4 regions of the Bacillus sp. SSR7 genome follow, and region 2 is predicted to be linked to each of the others. Evidence: riboswitches for the same ligand, from Rfam matches in the RefSeq annotation. Region 2 holds a riboswitch; each other region holds the start of a gene.

Region 1 (4,740 bases), on a different contig from region 2:
GACCGATAATATCAAATACTGAGCGATACTTCATCATAACTCCCCCTAAACCTCTATGAAAAAATTTTTTACTATTCTATTAAGCTACCGAATTGGTTGCTTTTCCAGTTGTACTACGAATTGGATCGTTTTTGAATAACAATGAAACAATCTATCCTGAAATAATACTAGTTGTCATATGAAATAAGAAACTTAGCATTACCTTCATTTAAAAATAATATAAGCTAATCCACAATAAAGTCTGGTAGCAATCCAAAGTTTAACACAGAACCACTTACAAGGATAGCATAAACAAGTGAAACTATAATCAGTGGGAGTTTTGTCCATTCCCAATAATTATTAGCCCACAACAATCGTGCTTTTACGAGCAGTTATCTCTCGCCTAAATTCCTCGCATTCGCGAATTTTGAGGTAGAGTCTTACTGCCCATTAAATTGGGATAAATTATAATCTGCCCTCATTATAACTTGTTTTTAATAAAACGCTTACTTTTAATGAATTTTAAAAGTTCTGAATAAAATTCCTTTTTTGCTATTTGTATCATTCGTATGTCGTCTGACTTATATAACAGTTTTTCTAAATAATCGATACTATGTATTTTTATCCTATATCTTCACATCATTAAAAATTTCTGTTTCATCTAATATAAGCATGAAATGATAACAGTTTTATTTTATTTTTTTTAGAAAAAAAAAATGGCAACCTCTCGTCGCCATTTTTTCATATCATTATTATCTTTCTACTGGAAATGATTTTAAATCCGTTGCTATTTCTGTATTAGAAAATAGCTCTCTTGCCTCTTTCAATAATTCCTTATACGTATCCCCTTGATAACGAGAACTAATATGAGTCAATATTAATCGTTTTGCATTTGCCTGAAGTGCAATACTCGCAGCTTGCTTAGATGTGGAATGAAAATAATCATACGCTTGTTGTTCATCTTCTGCCGCAAAAGTTGCTTCATGAACTAGTACGTCAGCGTCTTGTGCCAGCTCTCTACTCGCTTCACAAAATCTTGTATCACCTAAAATGGTAATAATTCTTCCTTTTTGAGGTGGGCCGATAAAATCTTGTCCGTTTAGTATCGTACCATTTTCCAATTCAACCACTTCTCCATCTTTTAAACGCTTAAAGAGTGGACCTGGTTTCACACCCATCTCCAGCAATTTATCGACTAAAAGGGCGCCTTGTATATCTTTCTCTATAATACGATACCCAAAACATTCAATACCGTGTGACAATCTTTTCGTTTCCACATGAAATTCATTATCTTCAAACACAGTACCTTCTTCTGTTATCTCAACAATTTCAAGTGGGTATTTTACATGTGTCGTACTTACTGATAATGCTACTTCAATAAATTGTTTAATTCCTTTTGGTCCATACACTGTTAAAGGTGTAGTCCCTCCTTGAAACGAACGGCTTCCTAATAAACCAGGCAATCCAAAAATATGATCACCATGTAAATGCGTAATAAATATTTTTTCAATGCGGCGTGGACGTACTGATGTATGTAATATTTGATGTTGCGTCGCCTCGCCACAATCAAATAACCAAGTTTGTCCTCGTTCTTCTAACAATTGCAAAGCAATTGCTGAAACGTTCCTTCCTTTCGAAGGAACACCTGCACCAGTTCCTAAAAATACAAATTCCACTTTCTTTCCTCCAGCTCTTTATATAATCTACCTTTCATCTTACGGAATGTTATTTCAAATGGCAAATCGAATTTACACAACCAATCATCTAGACAACTATATATCACGAACGTTATACTCAAAAAATTTAGATATCGTTCGTGTTTTATGTTAAAATGATTATACTACATTTTAAGGGAGCGTTTTATTATGAAAGAAGCATTTCGTTTACAAACTGATTTTTCATCTTCATTTGATCGCTGGGTAAGTTCTTTCGTGTCTGATCACCCAGCACAATTAGAATGGACGACTTTGAAAGAGTTAATCCATGAATATACAACAACACATACAAATGATTCGTTACCAACATATATTTCTTCAGCTTTAACATATTATGCACAACGCGTTTCAACTGCAAACAGTTCAGAGATTGTTATTTTTGAAAATGCTACAATCTCATAATCTATAACAAAAAGCACTGTGATCAGTGCTTTTTGTTTATGTTCATTACAATATTTATTTTCCAACCTTATTTCAAAAAAACTCCGCTTATTTCCTACTATATAGCCATCATAAACCTATTTGATTTTTCAAAAAAAGATATTGACACTATAAATTTACAGTGCTAACATTCAAATTGTAATTGAATATGGTCTCTGTTAGGTGAGGCTCCTGTATAGAGAAACGCTGCTGCCCAAAAATGTCGAGAGACGCCAATGGGTCAACAGGAAAGGTCGGAATGAAGGCCTTTTTTAACGTAGCTGGTTTCAGTACCTATGCTATACAGTGCTAAAACTCAACGAGGGAGAGGTGCGTATATTTTGTCATACACAAAACTGTTTTGATCTATATTTACTAACAGTCTTTGTTGTGGACTCTTTTAACTGCGAATTCAGACCTTTACTCGTTTTGAGTAAAGGTCTTTTTACGTATTATGCACCTTACTATGAAACAAACATAGCATATTCAGAAACTACTAAATTGTACGGAGGTGAGGAACAGTTGGCAATTGATGATTCGGCCCAGATACCCATATGTTTTACGTTAATATTTCATCATGGAGGTAAGAAAGAAACTGTTCCTCCTAATTTTAAATAGTCGAGTAACAGCTTGTTTCCTCCTCCATGAAAAAGGAGGAACTACCGATGTTAAATTTACAAAGACAAGAAACGAAACATTCATACGATCAAGATTGTATGAAAACAAATAACAAATTATTAGTGGAAGCCGCAACGCAGGATGCAAACAAAGCGTTACAACTTTTAGAAACAACAGAAAATGGACTCTCTAAAGAAGAAGCGTCTCGTAGACTTTCTTTATATGGCCTTAATGAAGTAGCTCATAATAAAACATCACCGTGGTACATTCAATTTCTGCTGGCATTTAAAAATCCATTTATTTTTGTTTTATTAGCTCTCGGCGCACTTTCTTTTTTCACAGATGACATACAAGGAACTATTGTCGTATCTGTAATGGTAATGCTAAGTGCAACGATTCGCTTTTTACAAGAATTTCGTTCTCAAAAAGCTGCGGATCAGTTAAAGGCTATGGTTCGAACAACGGCGAGTGTCTTTAGAATAGATAGATTTGTACACGAAACAAAAAATGTAAAGATTTTAAAGCAAACCGATACAACGGAAATTCCAATTGAGGAACTTGTACCTGGCGATATTATCTCACTTTCAGCCGGAGACATTGTTCCAGCTGATGTGCGTATTTTATCGGCTAAAGATTTATTTGTAAATCAGTCTTCTTTAACGGGGGAAGCACTACCTGTAGAAAAGTACGAAAACTGCTATCATACAGAAAATAAACATCTATTACCGAAAAGCACGAAAAAAAATTACAATCCACTCGATATGGAAAATCTTTGCTTCATGGGGACAAATATTGTAAGTGGTAGCGCAAAAGCTGTTGTCGTCTCCACAAGTACTGATACGTATTTCGGCTCTTTAGCAAAAAAAGTAATCGGTAAACGCGTAGAAACAAGCTTTGATAAAGGTGTAAACAAAGTAAGCTGGCTCTTAATTACATTCATGCTTATTATGGCACCTATCGTTCTTCTCATTAACGGATTCACAAAAGGGGATTGGCAAGAAGCTTTCTTCTTCGCTATTGCAATCGCAGTTGGTCTAACACCTGAAATGTTACCAATGATTGTGACTGCTAATTTAGCTAAAGGTGCCGTTAACATGTCTAAACAGAAAGTAATTGTAAAACAGCTGAATTCTATTCAAAACTTAGGTGCTATGAACATTCTTTGTACCGATAAAACAGGAACTTTAACAGAAGATAAAGTTGTACTTGTTCGGCACTTAGATCCTAATGGTAATACATGTAATCGTGTATTACAATTTGCCTATTTAAATAGCTTCTATCAAACAGGATTGAAAAATTTAATAGATAAAGCCGTTATAAAACATACAGAAGAAAATCAAAAATTTGATCCATCCGTTTTTCAAAAACTAGATGAAATTCCATTTGATTTTGCTCGCCGGCGTATGTCTGTCATCGTGAAAGATATTTCAGGTGAACATACAATGGTTTGTAAAGGGGCAGTAGAAGAAATTTTATCTATTTGTAACTACACTGAAGTAGATGGCAAAGTTGTTTCTCTTACCGATGACATGCGCGTAAATGTAAAACAACTAAGTGAGACATTAAATAGTGAAGGTATGCGTGTTATTGCTGTAGCTTATAAAAAAGATAGACCAATACATGATACAGAGTACGCGGTACAAGATGAAAATGATATGATTCTCGCTGGATATATTGGCTTTTTAGATCCACCGAAACCATCTGCCGCTACTGCCATTCAAGCATTACAGAAGCATGGAGTACAAGTGAAAATTTTAACTGGCGATAACGAAATCGTGACAAGAAAAGTTTGCAAAGAAGTTGGATTAAATATCGGTGAGCCTGTCCTTGGTTACGAAATTGATTCTTTACCTGATAAAGCATTAGCAAAATTAGCCGAAGAAACAACTGTATTTGCTAAACTAAATCCAATGCAAAAATCTCGCATTATACGAGTATTACAAGGAAACGGACACACTGTAGGTTATATGGGAGATGGCATTAACGATGCCGTAGCGTTACGTGAAGC
Region 2 (4,740 bases):
CTATAGCAACTGCTAAAGGATATGGTATGTCAAAACTTGAAGTTGGTACAGGCAATTCAAGTGTTTCACAACTTGCTTTCTATCAAAAATGTGGATTTCGTATTTTTTCTATTGATTTTGATTACTTTTCGAAGCATTATGAAGAAGAGATTATTGAAAATGGGATTGTATGTCGTGATATGATTCGGCTTGCAATGGAATTGAATGAGAACGTATAACTTATTTAGGGGGAAGAGAAGATGGAAGTACATAAAGCAATTACAGCACATTCTCGTAAACAAAATGAAAGTGTAAAAGCATGTTTACAATTAGATGCGCAGCGTGAAGCAGCTATTGAAGCTGCTGTATCTCTTGCGTCAAATGGGAAAGAATTTTCGGTTGATGTCATTAATGCTGTAACGAAGCAAATTAACGCTCTTGCAAAAAATGGTGTTACCTTGCAGCGTAAATATGTTACAAAAGAAATGGTTATGGAGTATGTAAGTCGTTTGAAAGAGAAAGAAGGTCGTTAAAGATGATAGTTACAGTCGAATGGTTACGTGAGCATATAGAAGATGAGAACGTCCGTATAATCGATTGTCGTTTTGATTTAGCGAATCCTAATTGGGGTAGAGAAAAGTATGAGGAAGAACATATTCCTCATGCATTATATTTTGATTTGAATTTAGATTTATCAAGTCCTGTAACAGAACATGGTGGTCGTCATCCGTTGCCAAATATTGAGGAGTTTGCGGACAAGCTTTCGCGCGCTGGTATTGATGAACACACGACAGTAGTTGCATATGACAGTCAAGCGGGTGCAAATGCTTCTCGTTTCTGGTGGTTACTAAATTATGTAGGACATGAGAAAGTATATATATTAGATGGCGGATTTCCTGCATGGAAAGAGAATGGACTACCGGTAACACCGGAAATTCCTGTTGTTATACGAAAGACATTCAAAGCAAATATACAAGATCATATGCTTGTAACGATGGAAACGGTGAGAGAGAATATTCATGCAGGTACAGATGTTGCATTAATTGATTCCAGAGAGCCAAAACGTTATGCTGGTGCAGAGGAACTTGTTGATCCAAAAGCAGGGCATATCCCAACGGCAGTAAATTATTTTTGGAAGGATGGAATGCTGCAATCAGGGCAATTTAAGAATGAAGCTGGGCAACAAGAACGATTCCAAAATCTTTCGAAAGATAAGGAAACAATTGTATATTGTGGTTCTGGTGTTACAGCATGTCCAAATATCGTTGCATTGAAATTAGCTGGATTCCAAAATGTTAAATTGTATGCAGGTAGCTGGAGTGATTGGATTTCTTATCCAGAAAATCAAATTGCAAAAGAAGAAGATTAATCACTTGCATGCAAAAATAATTTGTATTAAAATAAGGTCACAAGCAAGAGATTGCTCAAAAAACTTTGTATTTTACACATTGGAAACAATGTGATAATATTACGACAAGTAAATAATACATCCTGCGGTGTACGTAACTTATTTATGTCTAAAACCGATGTTAGTTATACGGAAGCTCAATATTTAGCGACCATCATCAAGCCTTCCTTGTGGAGGAAGATGTACGGTAACTGTGAGGGCATCCACCTGCGAGTAGCGGGTTTTTGGACATTTACGAGGAGCGGCACGTGCGGGGGTCTTATTTCAACTAACATTATATAAAATTCCTACGGTGTACGTAGCTTATGTATGTCTTAAACCAATAAGTTTAATATGGAAGTTCAATATTTAAATGTAGCTAACATGCCATCTTTTTAAGAAGGAAGTTACAAACATTTGTGAGAGCATCCACCTGTGAGAGCAGGTTTATGGACATCTAGAGAGAACGGCATATGTGGGGCTATATAAAAACCTTACGTTTTATACGTAAGGTTTTTTTGTTGTATACATATATCCATGTTATCTGGATTCACCTGTGAAGTTTCCGTAATAAATATAGCACTTTCTGTCTTTATTATATCTAGGTTAGTTTGTTATACCTTTCGAAAAAAATGTAGGCTACTGTTGACATCTATTTTAAATAAGAGTAACATTTTCTATGTAATAAAAATAAGTCTCTGTTAGGTGAGGCTCCTGTATAGAGAAATGCTACTGCCCAAAAATGTCGAGAGACGCCAATGGGTCAACAGGAATGATCGAATTAAGGTTTTTCTTAACGTAGCTGGTAATGTACCTATGCTATACAGTGCTAAAACTCGGCGAGGGAGAGGTCCGTAGATTTCTAATTGTATTAGGAATCGTTTATTTGTGTATGTCATGGCCTTTACTCTTTTCGGAGTAAAGGTCTTTTTGTTACAAAGCTATGAGTAATTTCATAGTATAAACTATAAAATGAAACGAGGAGGTGAGGAGCATGTCAAATTCTGACTCGGTTCCGTTACCCATATACTTCAAATCAAAAATATATGATGTAGGCAGGAAACGACTTGTTCCTCCCTTTATATTTATCATCATGTAGCGTTTATATGTATGTTTAAGCGCTAGACACTTTCACAGTAAAGTGGATAAATTGAGAAACAAAGCGTTTCTTCCTATGTTCTAAAGGAGGAGACGATAATATGTTATATGCAAACAAAACTGTGGGTAACACGTCATATAAATTAAGTAAAAAATCAATGAAAGAACAAACATTGCTTCAAAAAAATAAAGATTTATTAATTGAAATCGCAACGAGAGATGTAAAATCTGTATTTGCGTATTTTAAAACAACAAGAGATGGATTATCTATGAAAGAGGCACAAAAACGTATTCAAGTATACGGCCGAAATGAATTAACTTCAAAAAGAGCTCGTATTGCGGAAGTGATGATGAAGCTAGGTGGAATGATCCCAGGTTTTTCAAAACAAAATGTGAGAGATGGATTACAATGTGAGAAGATTACTGTGTCTCGAGTAGAATGTTCTAGTGTAACAGGTTTAAACGGTGAATTAAAAATGATGGATTTGCCAGTACAAGAGCTTGTTCCTGGAGATATGATTTTCCTTTCAGAAGGTGATACAGTACCAGCAGATGTACGTATCATTTATGCAAATGATCTATTAGTAAATGAATCTGTGATAACAGGAAACGATGCGAGTATTGAGAAATTTGAAAGTTGCTATCATCTTGAACGCAAACGATTTATTCCTTTGAAAAGAATGAAAGACTATAATCCACTTGAACTTGAAAATGTATGTTTCAAAGGGACGTATATTGTTAGTGGAAATGCAAAAGCTGTAGTAGTTTCAACTGGGAAAAATACGTATACAGGGATTCTTCATACTTGTTGTAGTAGAACGTCTTAATGCGTAAATGATGCTAAATATACAAAAACAATGTATAATAGACAAAGTTGAAAAACGTAGAATGGTAATCTATTTATATAACCTTACGTGATGACGTGAGGTTATTATTTTTTTGGTAGGAGAGGAATTATGAAAAAAGTATTATTAGTTGATGGTATGGCACTATTATTTCGTGCTTTTTATGCAACAAGTGTCTACGGGCAGTTTATGAAACGACAAGATGGTACCCCTACAAACGGGATTCATGGTTATATGAAACATTTATTAACGGCAATGCAAGCAATTGAACCGACACACATCGTAACATGCTGGGATATGGGAAGTACAACATTTAGAACAGAATCGTTCTCAAATTATAAAGCGAATCGTGCAGCGCCGCCTGAAGAATTAATTCCACAATTTGATCTAGTGCAAGAAATGACTGCAAAATTATCTGTTCCAGTTATCGGTATGAAAGGGTATGAAGCCGATGATTGTATCGGTACACTGGCAAAACAATATTGCAATGAAGCGGAAGTTTATATTTTAACAGGTGATACGGATTTACTTCAGCTTGTTGATAAGAACGTTACAGTTATGCTTTTGCGTAAAGGAATTGGAAATTACGAGTATTACACACCGGAGAAAATTATGGAAGAAAAAGGTGTAGAACCTTGGCAAATTGTTCATGCGAAAGCTTTTATGGGAGATACAAGTGATAATTATCCAGGTGTAAAAGGTATTGGTGAAAAAACAGCATATAAGCTTATACAAGAACATGGTACAGTAGCAACTGTACTAGAAAATGTGGCATCATTAACGAAAGCGCAACGTACGAAGATTGAAAGTGATTTAGAGAATTTAAATATTTCATTACAATTAGCACAAATTCATTGTGAAGTTCCTATTTCATGTTCACTAGAAGAAGGATTACACACAATAGATGAAGAAAAACTACGATTCGTTTGTGAAGAAATGAATTGGGGAAGACCTGAAATGTTAATCAATATGTTGTAAATAGTTTGAAAAGAAGGATGTTGCATGAGTCGAAGTTTGACTAGGTGACACCTTCTTTTTTATTTTGAAAAAAAGAATTTTAGTAGATGAAAGTATATGGAATGTAGCTTGAAATATATAAATATTTCGACAAGGTAAAATTGATATAAGATGACGTAAATGGCGATTTATGTAATGAAATGAAGCAACTACAAAACTGTTTTACGTAGATCTCTTTTTCGTGTTCACAAAGTTGTCAGAAAATAAACGGAATTTTCATGTAAAGTTCAAATGGAATTCACAACAATCAATTATTATAAGAACAACCAGATAATTCGTTATCTTTTATATAAACCATCCCCCAAGGAGGACAATAAAAAATGAGAAAAAAAGTGAGAAAATCTTTTAAACAATTATTAATTGAAAATAAACAATCACTATTAAATAATAAAGAAAATATGAAAGAAATTGAGG
Region 3 (4,740 bases), on a different contig from region 2:
CTGTATTCCCACCAGTACCTACTAATAACGGAACAAAGAAAGCAAGGGCAACTACAGTTTCAATTTCGTCTTCAAAATACTTTAATACCGTACCTGTGTATGCCTCAGCAACAAAAAGAAGTAATAGCCATGGTAGACGTTTTAAGAAAATGCTCCAAATGCTAGCTTCAAAGTAAGATTGATTCAATGGTTCACTTCCGCCTAACTTTTGAATATCTTCTGTAGCTTCTGCTTCCATAACATTCATTACGTCATCAAATGTTATAATACCAATCATTTTATTATTTGCTTTTGTCACAGGTATTGCTGCTAAATTATAATTCAGGAGCTTTTTTACAACTTCTTGCTGGTCAACTTCAGCTTGTACTGAAATTACCTCTTGAATCATAATAGTAGATAATATCTCTTCATCTGCTGCTAGTAATAACTCATGTATGGAAACGATTCCCTCAAGATAACCATGACTATCAAGAACATAACTATAAGATATTGATTCTACATTTTCAGAATGTTCCCTAATGTACTTCAATGTCATTTTTACTGACCAATTTCCTCTAACTGCAACAAAATCACTTGTGACAAGACTTCCTGCCGTTTCAGGTTTGAAATTCATCAATTTTTTTACGTTATGTTTTGTAATTTTGTCTAGATACGCCATTAATTTAGCTTGTTTTTCAGGATGAACCGCTAGAAGTAAATCTACTAATTCATCAATCGGTTGTAAATTTAGTAACTTTTTAGCTTTGTTTTCAGATAAGTGAATTAAGATATTATATTTTTCTTCTGCACTCATATATTGAAGAATTTTAGAGCTTTTTAATACGGGAATCGTATTTAGCAATATGATTTGATCTTCAATTGAAAATCTTTTTACTTCTTGTGCAACATCATACGACGGAAGACGTAAAACTTTCTCTGCATCCAAATTATTTTTGGTTACAAGTAATTCTTTTAATAATTTCTTCATGTTAACTCCTCCTCATATTGCTAAGGGAGACTCTAGAGTTTCATGAGTGGTTTTGTTTTATTTTATCTGTCTTAAATTTTTTATTAAGCAATAATAGTTACATTGCAATCAATTCATTAGTTAGAATTACCTCCTTTTTGAATATAGACAAGATAAAAATAAATAAAATTAAACAGAAAAACCTTTACTCAAAAAGGAGTAAAGGTTTTTTCACAATACAAATAAATGATTATTAAGACCGCCCTGCCAAAATCACAGAGGTGCCTTTCTATCAAATCGTATACCACTCCCTCGTTGAGTTTTAGCACTGTATAGCATAGGTTTTTATAACCAGCTACATTAAGAAGGGCCTTAATCCGACCGTTCCTGTTGACCCATTGGCGTCTCTCGACATTTTTGGGCAGCAGCGTTTCTCTATACAGGAGCCTCACCTAACAAAGTTTATTGAATTACTTCAAAATTTAAACCAGAATTTAATATTTGTCAACTGACTTTCAATTCCATTCATAAAAAAATCTTTTATAGAAAATTAAATTATATTTTCTTATAAATTTAAAATTCCCCTTAAAAACATAGAATTCAAATAGATTTAATTCGAAGAAGCGTTATAAAACATATGAAACTTATTGTTTTTAATCAAATTCCAATTGTATAACAAAAGATAAATAATTAGTCATTCTTTATATCAAAAGAACATTCTAAAAAAATCTTCTTTTATAATTAAAATCTTCTTTACTGTTTATCAAATTTATGTGGTTAAACTACTTAATCAAACGATACACTACAAGTCAAAAATATGTACTTATACGGAATGATTACATACATTTTCTCTTATCATTTCTCAAAGGACTATAAAGCAATAAAATAAATAAAATTAGCAATACGGTTGCTTGACAAGCAAAAAAAATATATTTATGCTTGCTACACGAAACAAACACATAAAATTTATATTGCTTAACCTGTTAGGTGAGGCTCCTATGCAAACACAGGCTATTGCCCAAAAATGTCGAAAGACGCCAATGGGTAGAACAGGAATTGTCGGATTAAGGCTCTTCTTAAGATAGCTAAGTAATGAATTTTCATTACTTTACGTTGTATAGTGCCAAAGCTCTACTAGGGGGAGAAAAGCCTTATTTAGTCATGCCATTTTGAATCCCTCTAGTTACATACTAGGGGGATTTTTGCGTAAAAAAACAGGGAGTAAGCGATAGAATCTTCCCAAACAAAAGTCATATTTAATAATTGACGAGAACAAGATTCTATTCATTAGCAAATGGAATATTATGTTTTGTTTTAAATCAGGAGGATATTAAAATGAAAAAAATATTAAAACTCGATTATCTATTGCTCCTTCCTCTATTCATAACTTGTACTTTAGGTATTATCATGATGTATAGCGCGAGCTCCATTGTCGCTGTCCAACATTACGGTTATAACAGTAGACATTTTGTTGATTCTCAATTAACAAAGCTACTTTTAGGAACAATAGGGTTAATAGTTTGTGCTTTACTCCCATATGAAATATGGAAAAAACGAATAGTCTCAATCTGTATTATGGTTGGGGGGACTTTTTTATTAATTATGGTTTTATGGAAAGGAAAAGTGGTGAATAATGCTCAATCATGGATCTTTGGAATACAGCCAGCTGAATTTCTTAAATTAGGAACAATCCTTGTAACAGCCCGTTTTTTTGCATTGCGACAAGAACAAGCTAAAAATAACTGGAGTGGTATCGGAAAACTTTTATTTTTTTTAGCTACAATTTTTTTTCTTATCTTTAAACAACCAAATTTAGGATCTGCACTTTTAATATTAGGTATAGGTTTTAGCATATTTCTTTGTTCAGGAATAAATATAAATCTACTAATCAAAAGAACTACCATCGGTTCTATTTTATGGTTACCTATTTTATATTATTTGATTCAATATAGTTTATCAGAAGTTCAAAAGACACGTATTACTACGATTTTCAATCCCTTTCTTGATGCGCAAGGAAATGGATACCAGCTTGTAAACTCTTTTATTGCCATGGGCTCTGGAGGAATCATTGGTCGTGGATTTGGAAATAGCATACAAAAAACAGGTTATCTTCCAGAACCACACACTGATTTTATAATGGCAATAGTTTCTGAAGAACTAGGATTTATTGGTGTATTTATTCTATTGGTTGGAGTTTTGACTATAGTACTTCGCTCCTTAAAAATTGCACAATTATGTGTAGATCCATTCGGCAGTTTTATAGCAATTGGTATAGGATGTATGATTGGTATGCAATCAGTTGTAAATTTAGGTGGTATTACGGGACTATTTCCTCTTACAGGTACTCCATTTCCATTTGTAAGTTTTGGTGGAAGTTCTTTAATGGTGAATTTAATAGCAATAGGAATATTGCTTAATATCTCAATTTTCAATAAAATAAGATTTCTCCCTCAGGATATATAGCTAATATACTCATATTGTCTTATTAAATAAACCGGTTTAACAACCTTCGATTATATATTCTATACTGATTTTCTCCTAGAAATATTTAACTTATGAAGCAAGCGAACAGTTTTTAGTTTATCTTCCCTTTTTATTTAGCTAGGTATTGGGGTACCGCCCCATACCTATCAATCTATTGTATTAGTGTCACCCCATAACGATAAAAATACACTTAGTTGCCAGAAAATAAACCTAATTCTTATACAGCATGTACTGATTATTAAAGAAAAAATGCAATCGGGTCTATCGCTACATCAATAAAAATAATTCAAAATACCTTTCATTAATAACTAATGAAAGGTATTTTGAATTAATCATTATAGTTCATCTTCTTCAAATTTTTCACTTTTATACTTGCTATATCCATATGTACATAAGCCAAAACAAACTCCACCTATACTATTTATTGTACGATAGTTGATTAATAATTACATCTAGAGAAACATCCCTGATTATAACAGTGAGCTTTGGCTAGCTATTCAAGTCACATTATTTTACTCTCTTCGGTAAAGCTGAGCCTGAATGTTCAATTACTGGATGAACATGAACATTAATTTCAGCATTACTAAAATAATTTTCACCTTGATCCCAATTCTTACTTATTTTCTTCCATTCTTTATAATTATTCCGCTTATATACTTCTCCTAACGCTAATACATCCACCTTATATTTTTTTTGAACAAGCTTTATTGATTTTTGAATCCTTTGCTCCATCTCTTTTGAAATATCCTTCGTTAAGCGTTTTTCATTCATGAATTTTTTATGATCACTAAAATGCAACTCCGCCAAAGTACCTTCGAGAAATAGATGAATATCAAACTTAGGTTTTGTAGTATTTTTAGTAAACACCTTTATTTTTCTGTGTAGCTTATGAATTTCATATGTAATAAGCTGATTCTTTTTACGTATGGTAAAATAACCTCCTAATTTTTCACCAATTACAAAGTTCATTCCCACTGTCTGTTCTCCGTTTAACATTCCAACACATTTGTTATCCTTCCCGCGAAACAACGCAGCCCCATTCATTTCTATCCCTTGTTTTGTTGGCCTTAAGACAGGAAGTACAAAACTTCGTTTTGAAATTATCTTTTCCTGCACATCACCAATTCTTACTGCCTCAATCATTTGAGCATTTTTCGGAGGATGTTCAGCTAGCATATCAATATACTGTGCCGGTAAATTTTCTGGTTTTGCACTTTGTTTCAAGATAGCTTCTGCATTTTTTTCAGAAACAAATAGACGGATGTTTCTTCTCATTTCATGATCACGAATATATAGATCAAGCGTATTTT
Region 4 (4,740 bases), on a different contig from region 2:
AAGCAATTAAAAAAGCTAACAATACAAATCCTTTCCCTAAACGTTTTTTATATAAGCATAAAGTTATAGCTAGTGCGAAGGCACTTGTAGCATGGTCACTAGGAAAAGAGGCATTAGCGGTATGCTCAACAAGTTGATTTATATTCAAATGAGAAACAAATGGTCGATCTCTATAAAAAAACAATCCAATGATTCTATTCAATACAAAAGCAAAACAGCATGCTACAATGGCTTGAATTACACAAGTTCTATTTTTATATTTTTTGTTTAACCAAAGAATCATAAATAATAGTATGAACATATACTGAGCATATTCAGCAAAAAAAATCATTAAATAATTGATGTATATATTTTCTCCCACGTACTCATTTATATAGCGAAATCCATTATAATCAAGATTGTTTATTAAATTTAACATTTCTCCTCCATAAACAAATATATTACCTGTTAATTTTATTGAAAATTTAGTTACTTACCAGTGTTCCCATTGCCATTAAAGAACTTCCATTAAACCTAATAAGCGGAAGAGTGGTGCCTGTAAGGGGAAAAATTCCTGTGACACCTCCTAAATTAACAATAATCACACTCAGTTTATTAAACTCTGCAGGCTGTACTCCAAATATCCAAGGTTGTGCATTATTAACAACTTTTCCTTTCCATAAAACTAAAAATAGTAATACAAATTATTAATTTTAAATAAAGTTTATTTAATTGAGAGCGAAAACAGAGTTCACTACTATAGCCATAATTTTTAACTGCAACAATTGAGCTAGTACTATACTTCATCAAAATTCTAAATACAATTGTAATGATAAGTAAAAAAAACAACAGATAATCCAGTAACTTAAATACTTTTTGTATTTCTAATCTCTCTTTCTCCATACTTCCAACAAGCTTTTCTACAAACTTTGCAGGAACGAACATAGGTATAAAAAATTAACATAAATTTCTTATAGGCCTAGTAACATTTTTGCAATGGTAAAGTACAGAATTAACCCCGTTCCATCGACTAATGTCGTAATGAACGGACCTGAGATAACAGCTGGATCCAGCTTTAACTTATTTAATATCAAGGGTAATACAGATGAAACAATAGACGACCAAATAACAATGAACAATCCAGTAATAGCTACAACCTGTGCGACTTCTGTACCTACGCCTAAAGTGTACGCACGAATTAATGCCGCCACAGCTAATGTAATCCCCAGCAAAATACCCACTAATGCTTCTTTTTTTATAACCCGAAATATATCTTTAAATTTCACCTCATTTAGAGCTACAGCTCGAACCAATGTAGTTACGACCTGTGTACCTGTATTTCCTCCGGTTCCAATTAACAAGGGAATAAAAAAAGCCAGTGCAACTACATGAGTCAAAGTTTCTTCATAATGTCGCAGTACTGAACCAGTATATGCTTCTGCTACAAATAGAAGTAATAACCAACCTATACGTTTACGGTATATTTGCCAAATCGAGGTTTCAAAATACGGCTTATCTAAAGGGGTGCTTCCTCCTAATTTTTGAATATCTTCAGTTGCTTCTTCTTCGAAAACATCCATTGCATCATCGAAGGTTATGATACCTATCATCCGATTATCCATCGTTGTTACAGGTATAGCGGATAAATCATAATCCATTAGTTTTTGTACAGCTTCCTGTTGGTCTAAGTCCACTGAAACTGAAATAACATTCGATGCCATGATTGATGATAAAGTTTTATCATCTGTAGCTAGCAATAATTCACGAATTGAAACAATTCCATTTAGCTGACCACGTGTATCAAGAACATAAATATACGAAATTGATTCTACCCCTGCGCCAATTTTCCTAATATGCGACAGCGTATCTTTCACTTTCCAATTTTCCCTGGCAGCAATATAGTCAATGGTCATTAAACTGCCCGCTGTTCCAGATTGAAAAACCAACAGACTTCTAATTCTATTTTGAGATTCTTTAGATAAAAGTTGTATCAGTTTTTCAGCCTGAAGTCGATGAATTGAAAGAATTACATCAACAAGGTCATCAATAGATTGCCTAGCTAATAGCTCTTCTCCTTTATCCATAGGCACGTTGGTGTAAATATTATATTGCTCCTCTGGAGTAAGGTAACTAAGAATTTTCGCACCTTTTTCAGCAGGAAAATATTTCATTAAAGATATCTGATCTTTATGATGAAGTTCTTTCATTTCCATTGCAATATCATAGGATTGAGTTTTTATAAGCTCTTGCACTAAGTGTGTATCTTTTGTTGCTAATAATTGTTGTAAGCATTTTTTCATCGTAATTCCTCCTTAAGGACAGTGGTACTTGGTATCATTTTCCCACTTCTAGGAAAACTAATTTCTTAATAAATATGGGATCAATATCATCAATCATTAGTCTTCCCCCCTTTTATAAAAGATTTATTACAAATAAAATTTTGCATATAAAAAACCTCCCTTAGTAATTCAACTAAAGGAGGTTGCTAAAAAAGACATAGCTAAATAAAGCTCATTCCCCCTAGTTGAGTTTTGGCACTATACAACGTAAAGGATGAATTATTATTCATCACTTAGCTATCTTAAGAAGAGCCTTAATCCGACAATTCCTGTTCTACCCATTGGCATCTTTCGATATTTTTGGGCAATAGCCTGTGTTTGTATAGGAGCCTCACCTAACAGGTCATAAATATTTCAAATTTTTTGTTCGTTTCGTGTTAAAGCATATCTACTATTTTTGAACTTGTCAAGTAATAACAGAACTTATTTTTTCAATTTTTTATATTATAATATTCCCAAACCATAGATATAAATTTCTGTATACAGTTTTATATTTATACAAAAAACCTCACAATTCACGCATTAAATTCTATGAAATATTAAATTAATTTCCTTTTTTATTACACCTGTCCTGGCTCTTTATTATTGGAAATCAATATATAATAATAATTATGAAACAAGAGAAGGAGGATATAACTATAAATTTGTTGAGTATTCCACGTGAAACTCAAGTATATCTAACAATAAAAGCAATAGAAGATAAAATTTCACATGCATTTGGTAGTATAGACAGTACATTAGATACCGTTGAAAAGTTTTTGGATATTCCCACCACATTTACAGAACAGGATTACCAAGACCAAGCTGATGCTATTCATTTGGAAAATAGATTGAATATACAATTCACAACCTAATAAAGAAAGCGTTCAACGAATTTTGAACGCTTTAAAACAGAAATTACAAAGAAATAAGAATTTTTTAATATATTTTATTTCAAATGGCGAAGATTAAAAATCAAATGAAAATTAATTGTATATGCAGTTGATTGGACTGCGTCATTACCAAAAATTCCCTTTATGTCTGCAATTGAAGGAGTGTCCTAGTTCTAAATTTAGAATGTGGCTACACTGATAGTTGTTTAATTCTTGATATAAGACACATCTCTACACTAAAAATATCCACTGGAGTACTTTCCTTATCTTATGATTAAAAGTACAACTGAAAGGCACTTATGCTAATACGCATAAGTGCCTTTCTCACTAGTATTATATACAACTAGTTATATAAGAATCCTTTATACCATTATTCTGGGAAAATAAAGTTAGAGTTCCCTTCACTATTATTGGAATCCTCTTTCGGGAACGTAATAGTAGAACCTTGATTCCCTTTATTTATTTCTTGCTCTTCAGGAAATACAATGGAAGAATTATTACCTAAGTTTGGTGAAAAACCAAGTTTAGATAATATGGCTTTTAAGTCAGGTAAAACACCAATTTTATCAGAGGTTGGATCGTTAGATTTCGTTCCAGTACTAGAATCACTTAAAATATCCCTAAGCTGGCTTGGTGTAAATACTTTTCCCTGATTATTTTTTGCAATTCCTTGAATTGATGCAGCAGCACCAGCAATAATAGGTGATGCGCTAGATGTTCCACTAAAGCTAGAAGTATATAGATTTGTTGTAAATTCACTTGGTTTAGCATCTGTTGTATCTACTGCATTCCCCCATCCATACACATCCACCCTACTACCATAATTAGAGAAATATGAACGTTTATGAGGAACCCTTGCAGAAGCTGCCCCAACCATAATTGCCCCTGAATCTTTAAAATCAGGACTATTACGATTTAGAACTTGTTTACCATTACGGTCTCTAAATTGATCTAAATCGTTTCCGCCGTTTGCACCTGCTTCAATAATAATAATACCCTTATTTGTTCCCAGACGAATTGCATCAAATATATCCGGTTTTACTTCTACAGGAAGATAGTTCTTATCTCCATATCCATCATAAGTAGCCTGGGCTTCTAATAAAAGGATATCTCCAGCTTGCATATTGTTAACTGCACTTAAGATAGCATCAGCTGTATTATAATTTCCGTTATCCCTAATCTGAGATACAACCTTTACTTTAGCTTTCGGTGCAATCCCAATTCCACCTATGTTATTATCCTCTGCCGAAACAATCCCTAAGACTGAGGTACCATGATCATGGTGTTCACTCTTATTCTGTCCGGATATCAATTCAATCTTTTGATTCACTAAATCCTCATGACTAAATAACCAGCCATACTCCATGTCTACAAAAGTAGTTCCTTTTCCATCCCCACCTTTTATGCTCCAGGCATAAGGTGCATTAATTCCTAATGGTGCTGGTTCAAGGTAACCTTGTCTTGTAAGTCTAGGCTCATCATATGGATTAACAGATAAATTTGGTAAACGCTCTTCTGGTGGCGCCTCTTCTTCCTGTAAATACGCCGTT

The links. A riboswitch is a leader RNA that binds a small molecule or an ion and turns the genes downstream of it on or off. The one in region 2 is predicted to bind magnesium.
Region 1: linked by a shared signal. The riboswitch ahead of mgtA (magnesium-translocating P-type ATPase) and the one ahead of AC0NJG_RS08010 (P-type ATPase actuator domain-containing protein) in region 2 are both predicted to bind magnesium.
Region 3: linked by a shared signal. The riboswitch ahead of AC0NJG_RS23065 (FtsW/RodA/SpoVE family cell cycle protein) and the one ahead of AC0NJG_RS08010 (P-type ATPase actuator domain-containing protein) in region 2 are both predicted to bind magnesium.
Region 4: linked by a shared signal. The riboswitch ahead of mgtE (magnesium transporter) and the one ahead of AC0NJG_RS08010 (P-type ATPase actuator domain-containing protein) in region 2 are both predicted to bind magnesium.

The regions. Positions count from the first base shown of each region.
Region 1 covers NZ_JBVVXV010000002.1:341,599-346,338, reverse strand. Annotated here, with positions in the region: gene sdaAB (L-serine ammonia-lyase, iron-sulfur-dependent subunit beta) at 1-34, opposite strand, end outside; partial or broken gene AC0NJG_RS05860 (hypothetical protein) at 114-353, opposite strand; gene rnz (ribonuclease Z) at 732-1,655, opposite strand; gene AC0NJG_RS05850 (DUF3932 family protein) at 1,845-2,096, shown strand; M-box (ykoK) riboswitch at 2,283-2,450, shown strand; gene mgtA (magnesium-translocating P-type ATPase) at 2,780-4,740, shown strand, end outside.
Region 2 covers NZ_JBVVXV010000003.1:143,608-148,347, reverse strand. Annotated here, with positions in the region: gene AC0NJG_RS08035 (GNAT family N-acetyltransferase) at 1-218, shown strand, start outside; gene AC0NJG_RS08030 (YpbS family protein) at 240-512, shown strand; gene AC0NJG_RS08025 (sulfurtransferase) at 515-1,348, shown strand; RNA gene ssrS (6S RNA) at 1,465-1,647, shown strand; RNA gene ssrS (6S RNA) at 1,669-1,852, shown strand; M-box (ykoK) riboswitch at 2,057-2,222, shown strand; gene AC0NJG_RS08010 (P-type ATPase actuator domain-containing protein) at 2,566-3,291, shown strand; gene AC0NJG_RS08005 (5'-3' exonuclease) at 3,421-4,287, shown strand; gene AC0NJG_RS08000 (FbpB family small basic protein) at 4,647-4,740, shown strand, end outside.
Region 3 covers NZ_JBVVXV010000016.1:85,430-90,169, forward strand. Annotated here, with positions in the region: gene mgtE (magnesium transporter) at 1-967, opposite strand, end outside; M-box (ykoK) riboswitch at 1,248-1,413, opposite strand; M-box (ykoK) riboswitch at 1,919-2,095, shown strand; gene AC0NJG_RS23065 (FtsW/RodA/SpoVE family cell cycle protein) at 2,282-3,409, shown strand; gene AC0NJG_RS23070 (Ger(x)C family spore germination protein) at 3,938-4,740, opposite strand, start outside.
Region 4 covers NZ_JBVVXV010000014.1:36,992-41,731, forward strand. Annotated here, with positions in the region: gene AC0NJG_RS21355 (undecaprenyl-diphosphatase) at 1-418, opposite strand, end outside; partial or broken gene AC0NJG_RS21360 (cell division protein FtsW) at 573-861, opposite strand; gene mgtE (magnesium transporter) at 951-2,279, opposite strand; M-box (ykoK) riboswitch at 2,489-2,668, opposite strand; gene AC0NJG_RS21370 (hypothetical protein) at 2,966-3,172, shown strand; gene AC0NJG_RS21375 (S8 family peptidase) at 3,561-4,740, opposite strand, start outside.